Regions from separate parts of the Sedimenticola sp. genome, predicted to be linked through region 2. Evidence: predicted binding sites of a transcription regulator. Region 2 holds the regulator's gene; each other region holds the start of a gene.

What was found. Region 2 encodes FliA, which starts transcription of late flagellar genes. Its sites were predicted from a motif close to GCTAAAGTTNNNNNNNNNNCNGCCGATA; they were not measured.
Region 1: ACQY5R_RS00810 (chemotaxis protein CheV) is a predicted target of FliA. The motif match lies at 2,623-2,650, and genes of this name have one in related genera.
Region 3: ACQY5R_RS06665 (methyl-accepting chemotaxis protein) is a predicted target of FliA. The motif match lies at 1,841-1,868, and genes of this name have one in related genera.

The regions. Positions count from the first base shown of each region.
Region 1 covers NZ_JBNKFS010000001.1:158,798-163,010, forward strand. Annotated here, with positions in the region: gene flgC (flagellar basal body rod protein FlgC) at 1-153, opposite strand, end outside; gene flgB (flagellar basal body rod protein FlgB) at 156-545, opposite strand; gene ACQY5R_RS00805 (CheR family methyltransferase) at 752-1,570, opposite strand; gene ACQY5R_RS00810 (chemotaxis protein CheV) at 1,643-2,587, opposite strand; gene flgA (flagellar basal body P-ring formation chaperone FlgA) at 2,785-3,510, shown strand; gene flgM (flagellar biosynthesis anti-sigma factor FlgM) at 3,645-3,977, shown strand; gene ACQY5R_RS00825 (flagella synthesis protein FlgN) at 3,981-4,213, shown strand, end outside.
Region 2 covers NZ_JBNKFS010000001.1:24,664-28,876, reverse strand. Annotated here, with positions in the region: gene flhF (flagellar biosynthesis protein FlhF) at 1-526, shown strand, start outside; gene ACQY5R_RS00165 (MinD/ParA family protein) at 561-1,400, shown strand; gene ACQY5R_RS00160 (RNA polymerase sigma factor FliA) at 1,397-2,137, shown strand; gene cheY (chemotaxis response regulator CheY) at 2,194-2,568, shown strand; gene ACQY5R_RS00150 (protein phosphatase CheZ) at 2,602-3,315, shown strand; gene ACQY5R_RS00145 (chemotaxis protein CheA) at 3,328-4,213, shown strand, end outside.
Region 3 covers NZ_JBNKFS010000007.1:61,124-65,336, reverse strand. Annotated here, with positions in the region: gene ACQY5R_RS06665 (methyl-accepting chemotaxis protein) at 1-1,710, opposite strand, end outside; gene lysA (diaminopimelate decarboxylase) at 1,907-3,160, opposite strand; gene ACQY5R_RS06655 (Lrp/AsnC family transcriptional regulator) at 3,330-3,746, shown strand; gene ACQY5R_RS06650 (hypothetical protein) at 3,903-4,157, shown strand.

The DNA of each region.
Region 1 (4,213 bases), 130 kb from region 2:
CGCACTGAATACCGGCTGTCGGGCTTTATAGGTCTCTTCGATACTGCTGCTCACGCTATCTGCATTCGCCATATTGCTGGCCACAGTATTCAGACGTAGCGATTGCGCACTCATGCCAGAGGCGGCGGTATCGAATATCTTGAACATTGACATGATTATTGCCCCACTATGGCTTTCTTAAGGGTTTGAATAGAGCCGCTGAGGAAACGCAGACTGGTCTGGTACTGAATGGCATTTTCCGCATACGCGGTATGTTCCAGCTGGCTATCGACGGTATTGCCATCCAGGCTTGGTTGGCTGGGTATGCGGTAGGCCATCTCACTGGGAGAGATGACACCATTGTCCAGTGGAATATGGTTTTGGTGGGTCGTCCGCAGCGTGACAGATTGCGGCATCTCCTGGCGCAGTATTTCGCGAAAGTCAAAATCCCTCGCCTTATACCCCGGCGTATCCGCATTGGCGATATTACTGGCCAGTACCTCGGCACGCTTGGCATGTAGCTGCAAGGACTGGGCGTGAATTCCAAGTATTTTATCAAAGCTCATCGGTCTGCTTCCTGGTTCTTTATGCAAGGCAACAAGCAGACAACATGCCAAAACTCTATCTATTTGATTTTATTTGGATTTAACCGACATGAACTACGAAAAAAAAAAGAAGCGGCAAGCCCAGGCCGCCCTAGCGGCAAACGCTAACCGGAATCACAAAGTCGGGACACGATTGGCACCTCACGCGGCGCCCAGGGAGGGGAGGATTATTTCAAGCGGTAGGCGATGCCACCCATTTTACTGACCATTTCAAAACGGTCGGTATGGGCGGAGAGAGACTCGGTCGAACCCAAAAACAGATAGCCTCCGGGATTCAGGGAGCGGGCCATTCGGTTGATAATGTCGCGCTTCTGATCGCTGGAGAAATAGATCAACACGTTGCGGCAGAAAATCACGTCAAACCGCCCCATCAATTCATAGCCTTTGGTCAGGTTCAGCTCTCGAAAACTGACGCGTTGCCTGATCTCTGGCCTGACTTCCAGACAATCACCATTGGCCTTAAAATAGCGATTTTGTTGCTCCAGGCTTAAACCGCGGGACGATGAGAGCCCACAATAGATCCCCTTTTTTGCTTCTGCCAAAACAGTTGAAGAGATATCGGTGGCAATTACCTCAACACCACCAGAGAGCGCCCCGGGGTTCGCCCGTTGGTAGTCCTGTACCACCATACTTAGATTGTAGGGTTCCTGGCCATAAGAACAGGCGGCGGACCAGATCCGCATCGACCGACCCGAACGGGCCTTTATCTCCGGACAGATCAGATCCTGAAGCAAGCGAAAGTGGGACATATCACGAAACCAGAAGGTCTCGTTGGTGGTCATGGCGTCGATGATGCTGGTTCTGAGTCGCTGATTTCTGCCGCTGTTGAGTTGCCCCAGCAAATCCCCAACCGTAGCGATGCCATACTCACGCATCAGCCCGCCGAGACGGCTTGATACCAGGTACTCCTTCCCGGCACCCAAAACTATCCCGCAGGCATCTTCAAGAAACTTTTGAAACGCCTCGTAATCACCGTGTGACAGCATATTCCGGCCCGCTCGGCACTGAAGAATGGTTGTCCATTCTCGTTAATTGTTATTCAACCTTAATTTAAGTTATCAGGAGGAGAGCGCCTGAACTTCCAGCTTGTGCTGTTTAAGACGAGTTTGTACCACCCGGGCCAGCTCGTCCGGCTCAAATTTAGCTAAAAATGCATTAGCCCCCACCTTTTCGATCATGCTCTGATTGAACACCCCGCTTAACGAAGTATGGAGGATAACATGTAAATTGGCGAGTTCAGGATCCTTCCTTATTTCAGTAGTAAGGGTGTAACCATCCATCACCGGCATCTCCACATCGGAAATCACCAATGACAAAAAATTGGAAACCTTGCGTCCTTCATTGACCCAGGACTTCAATTGGTCCAGTGCTTGCTGTCCGTCGTTACAGACCGTGGTCATCACACCCAGTTTATCCAATACCCGTTTGACCTGATTTCTTGCCACGGAAGAGTCATCAGCGATCAAGACATGTTGCGTCTCATCGATGGCCTCCTCTTCGATGACGCCTTCCGAGACATCCTCCGGCACTGTAACAATCTCGCTAAGTACCTTCTCTACATCGATAATTTCCACCAGTTCATCGTCGACGCGGGTTACGGCCGTCATATAACTGCCCTTTGCCGCACCCTTCGGTGGAGGCAGAATATCGCCCCAATTCATATTAACGATCCGATCCACGGAGCCGACCAGAAATCCCTGCACCCGACGGTTATATTCGGTGATGATGACAAACCGGCCTTCGATATTTGCCAGAGGAGGCCCGCCAATCGCCTGGGAGAGATCCATCACCGTGATGGTTTTGCCGCGCATATTGGCGATTCCCCTGACAACCGGGTGGGAGCCCGGGAGTTGGGTCAGTGGCGGACACTGAATCACCTCTTGTACCTTAAACACGTTAATACCGAACCGTTGCCGGCCAGCCAGCCGGAACAGCAACAGTTCCAGTCGATTTCTACCCGCCAGTTTGGTTCGTTGATCAACACCGTCAAGGATACCGGCCATGTCTCACTCTCCGTTGTACGCTCTCTGTCAGATGTTAGCGACCCGGATACCCATTGCTTTAGAACAAGCCGCTGGTGGACGACCAGGACCTACCAATCGACCCTAACGCTCCTGCTATCAATATATATCAGGCATGGGATTTGCATATTTATCAAGGGCGGCAACTGATGGTAGCACATGAACCCATAGGTGAAATGATGTACAGAATAATCCTCTTCTCATGCATACGGTATTGCTGGCCGATCCTGCTTCTCGCCTGGCCCCTCTCGGCGAGACCGGATACTGACGCCCCAGTACAATCCCACGAAAGCATCCAGGCAGCAGCTGAACAGCACGTCTTGGATGACTTGGACCAGGCAGAGCAAGAGATCAGCGTCACCGCAGGGCGACTGGACAGTCGACTACGCCTGTCGGCCTGCAGCCAGCCTTTGGATACATTCTCCCCCTATGGGCGTAAAAGCGCGTCCCGTATTACGGTCGGCGTTCGCTGTAACGATACCGATGGCTGGAGCCTTTTTGTCCCGGTAACACTCTCTTTAGTAAAGGGGATTGTCGTCGCTGATCGAGAACTGCCCCGAGGCACCATCATCACTGAGGCAGATATCAAGATCGAGAAGCGCGACGTTGCCCGTTTGCACCGTGGTTATCTCGAACAGCCGAATCAAGCCATCGGAAAAAAACTGAAGCGGCGCATTCACGCCGATGCCATCCTGACACCGGGACAGATCGTGATCCAGCATGCCGTCAAGAAAGGCATGCAAGTGGTGATCGTCGCCCAAATTGGCCCGTTACAGGTCCGTATGAATGGTAAGGCGCTTTCAAACGGCGCAATCGGCGAACGGATAAAGGTTGAAAACAACAGTTCCAACAGACGTATCGAGGCCACGGTTATCTCCGCCGGCGTCGTGAAAGCCACGACCTAGTACTCGCCAACCCTGGCAGGCGTGGAATGTGAACTGAGCTGGATTTTGATCATCAAACTGACTGGAAACCGACTAAAGCTTATACCCCTATTGCCGATATGCTTATGGGAACTTTTTTCGAGGTGGTTAACAGCATGAAAATCAAAGGTTTGTCCGGACATCCTATTAGTACCGGCGATACCAGCCAGAGCAAGGCGACTGAGAAGTCACAAACAGCGACAACGGACGCCGCATCAACCGGCAAAGCATCTGCCGGCAGTGGCGATACCGTCAGCTTGACCATATCTGCCACTCGCCTGCAGGAGCTTGAAGCGCAAATTGCCAACTTGCCGATCGCTGATGCGCAACACGTATCCGATGTACAACGCTCTCTGGCTACCGGTACCTTTGCATTTGAACCGGAAGATGCCGCAGAGAATCTTTTAGCCCAGGAACGTGATTTTTCCCAGATAGACAAAAAGGAGTAATCCATGACCCTCTCTGCCGAACTGCAGAACCCACTCAGCCAAATCCTTTCCTCCGAGTTGGACTGCGCCCGATCGTTAATGGAGATCCTTCAGCGCGAACATAAGGCCCTCAAATCGCGTGACCCCGATCAGGTTTTGTCAATCAGCAGAGAAAAACAACAGGCGGTCGAAGAGATGCAAGGGCTGGCCCGGCAACGAGATCACTTGCTGGCGTCATTCAAGATTCCTGGTGGTAC
Region 2 (4,213 bases):
CGCCCAGGAGCAGTTAAATACCTATGCCAGGATCCTGGATGTCCCGGTACGATCAGCTGGCACTCGCGAAGAGTTGGCTGTGGCGCTGAACGGATTGACCGGTAAACGGTTGATATTGATCGATACGGCCGGTATGAGCCAGCGTGACGTCAGGCTGAGTGAACAGCTGGCACTGCTGGATGTGGCCGGTCAGGGTGTGCGCAGCTTCCTGACCCTCTCTGCCGCCACCGATTACTCCTCCATGGAACAGGCGATCAGCGCGTTTGGTGCGGCCAAACCCGAGGCCTGTATTTTGACGAAAGTGGATGAGGCCGGTTCACTGGGTGGTGCGCTTTCAGCGTTGATACACAAGGCGCTACCCTTGGCCTTTTTTGCTGACGGTCAGAAGGTACCCGAAGACCTCCATTTGGCTCGTTCGCATACGCTGGTCAGCAAGGCCGTGGCATGTAGCAATGGGGGCGCGGAGTATTCCGACGAATACCTGGCCCTGGCGCTCGGAGGTGCGAGAGCAAATGCTCATGGTTGACCCAATAACTGATCAAGCAGCAGGATTAAGACGCATGGTACAGCCTACACCGGTACGGGTAATCGCGGTCACGGGAGGTAAAGGCGGAGTCGGTAAGACCAATATTTCGGTAAACCTGGCCGTTGCCATGGCGGAGATGGGGCGTCGAGTGATGTTGCTCGATGCCGACCTTGGGCTCGCCAATATCGATGTGGTATTGGGTCTGCATCCGCAGTACGACCTGTCCCATGTGTTAAGTGGTGAACGCTCTCTGGAAGAGGTCGTATTGCAGGGGCCGGCCGGCATTCGGGTGGTGCCCGGGGCATCGGGTGTGCAGCAGATGGCCGAATTGAGTGCCGCTGAGCATGCCGGTCTGATCCGCGCCTTCAGTGATGTGGGCGGCGATCTGGATGTGTTGATTATCGACACGGCGGCGGGTATCTCCGATACTGTGGTCAGCTTTAGTCGAGCGGCGCAGGAGTTAATCGTGGTGGTTTGCGATGAACCGGCATCAATCACGGATGCTTACGCCATGATCAAGCTGCTCAACAGGGAGTATGGGCTGGATCGGTTCCGTATTCTGGCGAACATGACCCGCACGGCTGAAGAGGGGCGCAATCTTTATAACAAGATGTGCCGTGTCACAGACCAGTACCTGGATGTTATGCTTACCTACATGGGCAGCATTCCTTACGACGAAAATCTCAGAAAGGCCGTGAAATCACAAAAACCCGTGGTTCAAGCCAACCCGCGTAGCCATATCGCAAAAATATTCAAGAATCTGGCGCAAAAGGCCGATAACTGGCCTGTACCGGACGGTGCTAGCGGGCACCTGCAGTTCTTCGTGGAACGGCTGATTCAATACACAAGTCAGAGCGGGGAGATAGGCCGGTGAACGGATTAGCGAGCTATACCGCGATTCAGGAGATGGATGCCGACACCTTGGTGAACCGGCATGCGCCACTGGTCAAGCGTATTGCTTATCATCTGATGAACCGTCTGCCACCCAATGTTCAGGCGGATGATCTGATACAGGCAGGGATGATCGGTTTGCTTGAGGCAAGCAGAAATTACGATCCCAGCCAGGGGGCCAGCTTCGAAACTTATGCAGGGATTCGCATACGGGGAGCCATGCTGGATGAGATTCGGCGTAGCGATTGGACTCCCCGGTCAGTACATCGGAAAGCCAGAATGGTCGCGGATGCCATGCGATCCATAGAGAATGAACAGGGGCGGGATGCACGGGATGTAGAAGTGGCAGAGATACTGGATATGAATTTAGTTCAGTATCATCGCATTCTGCAGGATGCGGCGGGCTGCCGGATCTTTAGTATTGAAGAGCTGCAGGCGGTGGGCGAGCTCCCCTACGACGGCAACGACAGCGAGTCGGCGGGGCTGTTTGACGGCATGCAGAAAGACGCCTTTAAGAAGGCCCTGGCAGAGGCTATCGCCGGTTTGCCGGAAAGAGAGAGATTGGTTATCGCACTCTATTACGACGAAGAGATGAACTTGAGAGAGATTGGCCAGGTTCTTGGCGTCAGTGAGTCCAGGGTGTGCCAGATACATAGCCAGGCGACGTTGCGACTACGCGCCCGCCTGGCAGATTGGTTATCCGATACAGATGAGTTCTGATCGGTTTATGAAAACGCATAACGGCATCGAGTTTGGAGGTTGCCTTGAATAAAAACATGAAGATTCTCATTGTGGACGATTTTTCCACAATGCGACGGATTATTAAGAATCTGCTTCGGGACCTGGGGTTTACCAACACTCAGGAAGCAGACGATGGTAATACCGCTTTGCCCATGTTGCAGTCAGGTAACTTTGATTTCCTGGTAACGGACTGGAATATGCCGGGTATGACCGGTATTGATCTGCTGAAGGCGGTGCGTGCGGATCCGAATCTGGTGAAATTGCCGGTGTTGATGGTAACGGCTGAGTCAAAGCGCGAACAGATCATTGAGGCGGCACAGGCAGGTGTCAATGGATATGTGGTGAAACCGTTCACCGCCGTAACTCTGGAAGAGAAGATAAGCAAGATTTTTGAACGTGTAGGCAGCTAAGCGTCAGCATGACAAATCCGTCTGGAGAACTGTATGGATAGTGATGAACGTCTGATGCTGGCAAGACAACTGGTTGAACAGCTTGAGGCAGGCAACGAGGAAGAGGCGACGCATATTAGCGCCATGCTCTCGGAAGGTGTTGAGAGCAAACTGTTTGTTGAGGTAGGGCGGCTCACACGGGAGCTGCATGAGGCGATCAATGAGTTTCTGTTGGATCCCCGCATCAATGAGATGGCACAAATAGATATTCCGGATGCCAGTGAACGATTGACCTACGTAATCAGCATGACTGAAAAATCCGCCAATAAAACCTTGGGAGCCGTAGAAGCAGGGTTACCGCTGGCGGATGACCTGGGCAAAAAGGCACTGGCAATTTCAGCGCAATGGGAACGCTTCTGCAATCGGGAGCTGTCGGTCGATGATTTTCGGGAGTTGAGTAAGGATTTGGGTAGTTTTCTGACCTTGACAACGGAAAGGTCGAAGCAGTTGCATAGTCATTTGACCGATGTGTTGATGGCTCAGGACTTCCAGGACCTGACCGGACAAATTATCCGGCAAGTGATCACCCTGGTACACGATGTTGAAGACAAGCTGGTACAGCTGGTTCGGATATCCGGCTCAAAATTGCCAGAAAAACAAAAAGATGCAAAGAAACTGGAAGGACCCGTTATTCCCGGCATTGATCAGGGCAATACGGTCAATGGACAGGATGATGTGGATGACCTGCTATCCAGTTTGGGCTTTTAGAGGTGTCGAAGCATGGCCATTGATATGGATGACGAGATCCTGCAGGACTTCCTGGTTGAGGCCGGGGAAATCCTTGAGCAACTGAATGAACAGTTGGTGGATCTAGAACAACGCCCCGACGATTATGATCTCTTGAATGCGGTTTTTCGTGGCTTCCATACCATCAAGGGCGGCGCAGGTTTTCTGAGTATTGACCCGCTGGTAACGGTTTGCCACCGCGCAGAGGACGTATTTAATCTTTTGCGCCAGGGGCAGCGTCGGGTAGATGCGGTCCTGATGGACGCCGTGCTCCAGGTGCTCGACGTTGTTAATGAGATGTTTGCCAAGGTGCAATCGGGTGAAGAGCCGGATGACGCTGACCCGGTATTGATTGAAACGCTCCACCAATTGGCTGTTCCTGAAAGTGAAGTAGCGGATGAGGTTCCTACTGTTACATCCGCAGCCGAATCTGAGCCCGAACCCGAATCAGACCCCGAACCTGCCCAGGTGGTTGAGGCAGCAGGATCGCCTGTCGACCCGGCGCTTGGCGGCGATGATATTACCGAAGAGGAGTTTGAAAAGCTGCTGGACCAGCTTCACGGAACCGGCAAGCACGGCGGCGTTCCCGCTCAAGCCGACCCGGTGAAAGCGGAGCCGGTAACTGAGGCGGCTCCCGCTGGCGGTGATGACATCACTGAGGAAGAGTTTGAAAACCTCCTGGATCAATTGCATGGAAAGGGGCAGTTTAAGGGGGTGCCGACGGCGGCTGAAGAGAAGGCGGCCGCCGCCAGGGCCAAATCGCCTGTCCCCCAGGTCGCCGCTGCCGCGACGGCAGACTCCGATGAGATAACGGAAGAAGAGTTCGACGCCCTGCTCGATGAATTGCATGGCAAGGGTCAGTTCGGCGCGATCAATGGCG
Region 3 (4,213 bases), on a different contig from region 2:
ATGATGTGAAACCGCCTCTTGTTTTGTCAGCATACCTTCTCCATCAAGATAGGCCCGTAGACGCCCTTTCCAGGCCAGATGTGCGGCCTTGGCCACGGAAAGATCCAAACCGGCTTTGGTATGGAACCGTGACATAACCTGATTCAATTGCTGAATCTCTTCACTGATGCGGGCATTGGAATCGACGGTTTGTCGGGCAGCCCGACGTGTGTTTTCCGCCACCTCGGCGATACTGACGATGGAGCGATCCACCTCGGCGGTTACGTGACTCTGCTCCTCGATGGCCGTGGCAATCTGCGTGCTCATATCACGGATCGTGGTGACCATATCGACAATCTTTTCCAGCGCGACACCCGCCTCCTCGGTCTGCTCTACGCTTTGTTGGGCAATCTCGCGGCTCTTGCCGATCGCCTTGACGGAAGCGGCCGCCTGATTCTGTAACCGCTCGATAATGTCACGTATTTTACCGGTAGACTCCTGGGTACGCTGCGCCAGGGTACGCACCTCATCGGCCACCACCGCAAAACCGCGCCCCTGATCGCCGGCACGGGCCGCCTCAATGGCGGCATTCAATGCCAACAGGTTGGTCTGCTCGGCAATACTGGTGATCACCTCCAGAACCTGGCCCACCTCCTGGGTATCGCTTTCCAGCACGTTGATAGTGGATGAGGCCTCTTCCACCTGTTTGGCCATGTTTTGAATACCGGTGCGGGTATGGTTGACGATAGTCTGGCCGGTTCGCGCCTCTTGATCGGCTTGTGAGGCGGCTTCCGCTGCTTGGCTGGTATTACGAGCCACCTCTTGTACAGTAACGCTGATCTCGTTGATGGCGGTGGCTACCTGGGTAATCTCCTGCTGCTGCTGAATCACACCCCGGTCGGTCTGGTCAAGCGTCTCGGTTGCCTGAGCGGTGGCGGAACTGACCTGATCGGTAACCTGACTCACACCTTTGATCATCTTGCCCACCTGCTGCAGCATATTGTTGTAGGCGCTGTAGGCTTGTCCGATCTCGTTCTCTTTATCCAGGCATTCAATCGGTTTGGAGAAATCACCTTTACTGACTTCACCCAAGTGGGTACGCAATTGATCAATCTCCTTCATTAGCACCGTCATGCCAAATACCCGCCCCAGAATCACCAGCAATAGGATGATAGAGGTCATGACAAAGGCGATCGTCTGCTGCAGCGCCACCGATTCGTTGGCCGCCGTTGCCATCATACCAACGGCTTTGTTCATCTCCTTCAGAACCTGGACAGACTGCTTCTGGATCGCCGCCAGACCGGTCTTGTCCGGACTGGCCGCGTACTGGGTGATCACTTGCTTGTAACCACTCCAGAGTTGTTCAACCGACTTGAGCTGTTTGAGGATTAGCGGATCCTTTACCGGTAAAATATTTTGTGCCGCATCGCCCTCGAACAGTGCCCGGTGCGATGACTCAAACAGCTTGATGGTCTTATCCATCACCTCACGGCTTTCCGCCTGTTGCGCCACCAACATCGCCTCTTTCGCCAATCGCTGACTGAGCATGCGTTGTCTTCCGGCTACATCGATCGAGTTGGAGTTGACACCCAAGCTCAGATAAATGGTGATCACAGAGACCAGGGCACAGAGAAAAATCAGCACGTAAGAGAACAGAAACTGACTGTTGATCGAGCGGATACCTATCCTGGATAGCATCCAGCGGATAATGCCGGTTATGGATTCGCGCATGAGTAGACCCCTGACTATTTGTAAATTTCCATTTCTACCGCCCGGGCGGCATAACCAAAAACCCATACTGGTGTTGCGGAAATTACTTCGGAATTGCTCTATGTAATGGCAACAAAGGCGTTGTCTGATGTATCGACAAAACGCCCCAATCCTTTAGTAGTAATAGGCAATATGACAAAGATCAGAAACCGCCTGTTTACCCATCCATTTCATAAGCCATCAGATCACTTTGTGGAATACGTCGCCTGATCAAGCGATACCGGTTCTGGCTCACCATCACCTCCGGAATCATATCCCGGCTATTGTAGGCGGATGCCATCACCGCCCCATACGCGCCAACCTGTAGCAGTGCCACCCGTTCACCGGCTTGGATGGCCGGTAAATCTGTCCGCTGCAGAAACCGGTCGCTCGTTTCACAGATCGGACCCACTACGCCACAGGTTTCCACTGGTCTGCCGCTTTCCACAAGCGGCATCACTCGATGCTCGGCTTGGTACAGGGCGGGACGTATCAGATCGTTCATACCGGCATCCAGTATCAACAACGGTAACGGCTCGACCTCTTTGCGATAGACCACTTCACTCACCAGCACCCCCGCGCCCCCCACCAGGGAACGCCCCGGCTCGATCGCGATCTTGACATTCAACTCCTGCAGTTCCTGGTGGAAGGTGTCGGCAACCCGATGATAGTCCAGATAACGACCCTCGCCATAATCAATGCCAAATCCGCCCCCCAGGTCCAGATGGGTAATAACATAGCCTTTCTGCCGTAAATCGTTCAGCAGATTTCGTAGTCGGCGACAAGCTTTTCGATATGGCGCCACATCCACGATCTGCGAGCCGAGATGGATGGCCAGACCGTGTAGAGCCAGGGCTTCACTCTGGACAATCAGATCCAGTGCCGTCTCAAGCTGCTCCAGCGGAACACCGAATTTGCTCCCCTTGATCGCCGTGGTGATATGCCGATGAGTGGCGGCATCCACTTCTGGGTTGACCCGGACTGAAACACCTGCAGTACAACCCTGTTGCCGACAAAGATCGGCCAATTGTTGCAATTCCGGAAGTGATTCCACATTGAACTGAAAAATACCGGCCTGCAATGCCGCCAGCAGCTCGGACCGCCGCTTCCCCACGCCGGAAAAGATAATGCGGGATGGTTGTATTCCCGCCGCCAGCGCCCGCTGCAACTCCCCGACTGAAACGATATCCGCACCAAGACCCGCATCGGCCATTAAGCGCAGCACGGACAAGTTACTGTTGGCTTTTACCGCATAGTGGATGGAAGCACCCAGCTTCTGAAAGGCAGATTGGCAATCCGCAATTTGTGCGGTAATCGCCGCGGACGAATAGCAATAAAAAGGGGTTTCCACCCGTTCGGCGATAGCATTCAGAGATACGCCATCCATAAAGAGCTGCCCATCGCGATAGTAGAGGCTGTTTTCGTTGTGCATCGACTTACTCCTGAAAGATTGAAAAGTTGTGTCGATACTACTGGTCTCCACACCCTGGCGGCAGCCGTAAATAGCGGGTTTTGGCCTGTGATTCGTCGCTTTAAACCGTGGAATTAACGGTTTAAGGGAGTACTGGACGGAGAAGCCGAAAAGTCGTGATAATCCGGGGGTGGATAAATTCGATCAACAAATCATCACTCGACTGAAACGGAATGCCCGGGAATCACTGGCCGCCATCGGGCGTGACATTGGCCTCTCCCGCAGTGCCGTGGCTGAGCGCATACAGCGGCTTGAAGAACGCGGCATTATCCGGGGTTACACACTGCAGTTAGGTGAGGCGGGCCAACGCGCGGTACAGGCGTATTTCCAGCTCAGCTTTTCCCCCTTCAAACTGGATAAGCTATTGCCTACCCTCCAAGCGATTCCGGAACTCCATTTCGGCCACGCCTTGAGCGGCGAAGTGGACCTGATTCTGTTTGCCGAAACCGATTCCATGGAACGCATCAATCAGATCCGCCGGCAACTGGAACAGTTACCCGACCTGAAACGGTTACTCACCTGCCCGGTGCTGCAATCCGTCACCTGAAATGCGTCAATACCAGGGGGACTGTTCCTCAGCATACTGGCGCGCCGACCCGACAACAACGATCCATCATCCCTATCCGGGGATTAGTAGCGCTGATTGTTCATCGATAACCGCCCGGGTTAAGCTGGAGCGGTCACTAATCAATACGGCCATGCTATGGATTTCCCCAGGACCCACGGTGCCGACCCGGAAAGTTCGGTAGTTGAAAAACACTATGCGGTCGTTTACGTACCCGGGAAAAAGCGTGCTCGGTTTCCAGAAAACTGCGTCGAGATCGTGGCTTCTCATGGCGACGCCCTGGAACAGGCTAATCTGCAGGAGCAGCGCTATCCCGCGCTGGTTTATGGTCCCTCCCGCTCCTCAGAGGGATTCCGCCTGTTCTATCTGATCGAGTGGCTTGAAGAGGTTTAACGGCTAGCCCGGATAATTCACGAAGGATTCGGGATTCAGGGCGATTGCGCCTAAGC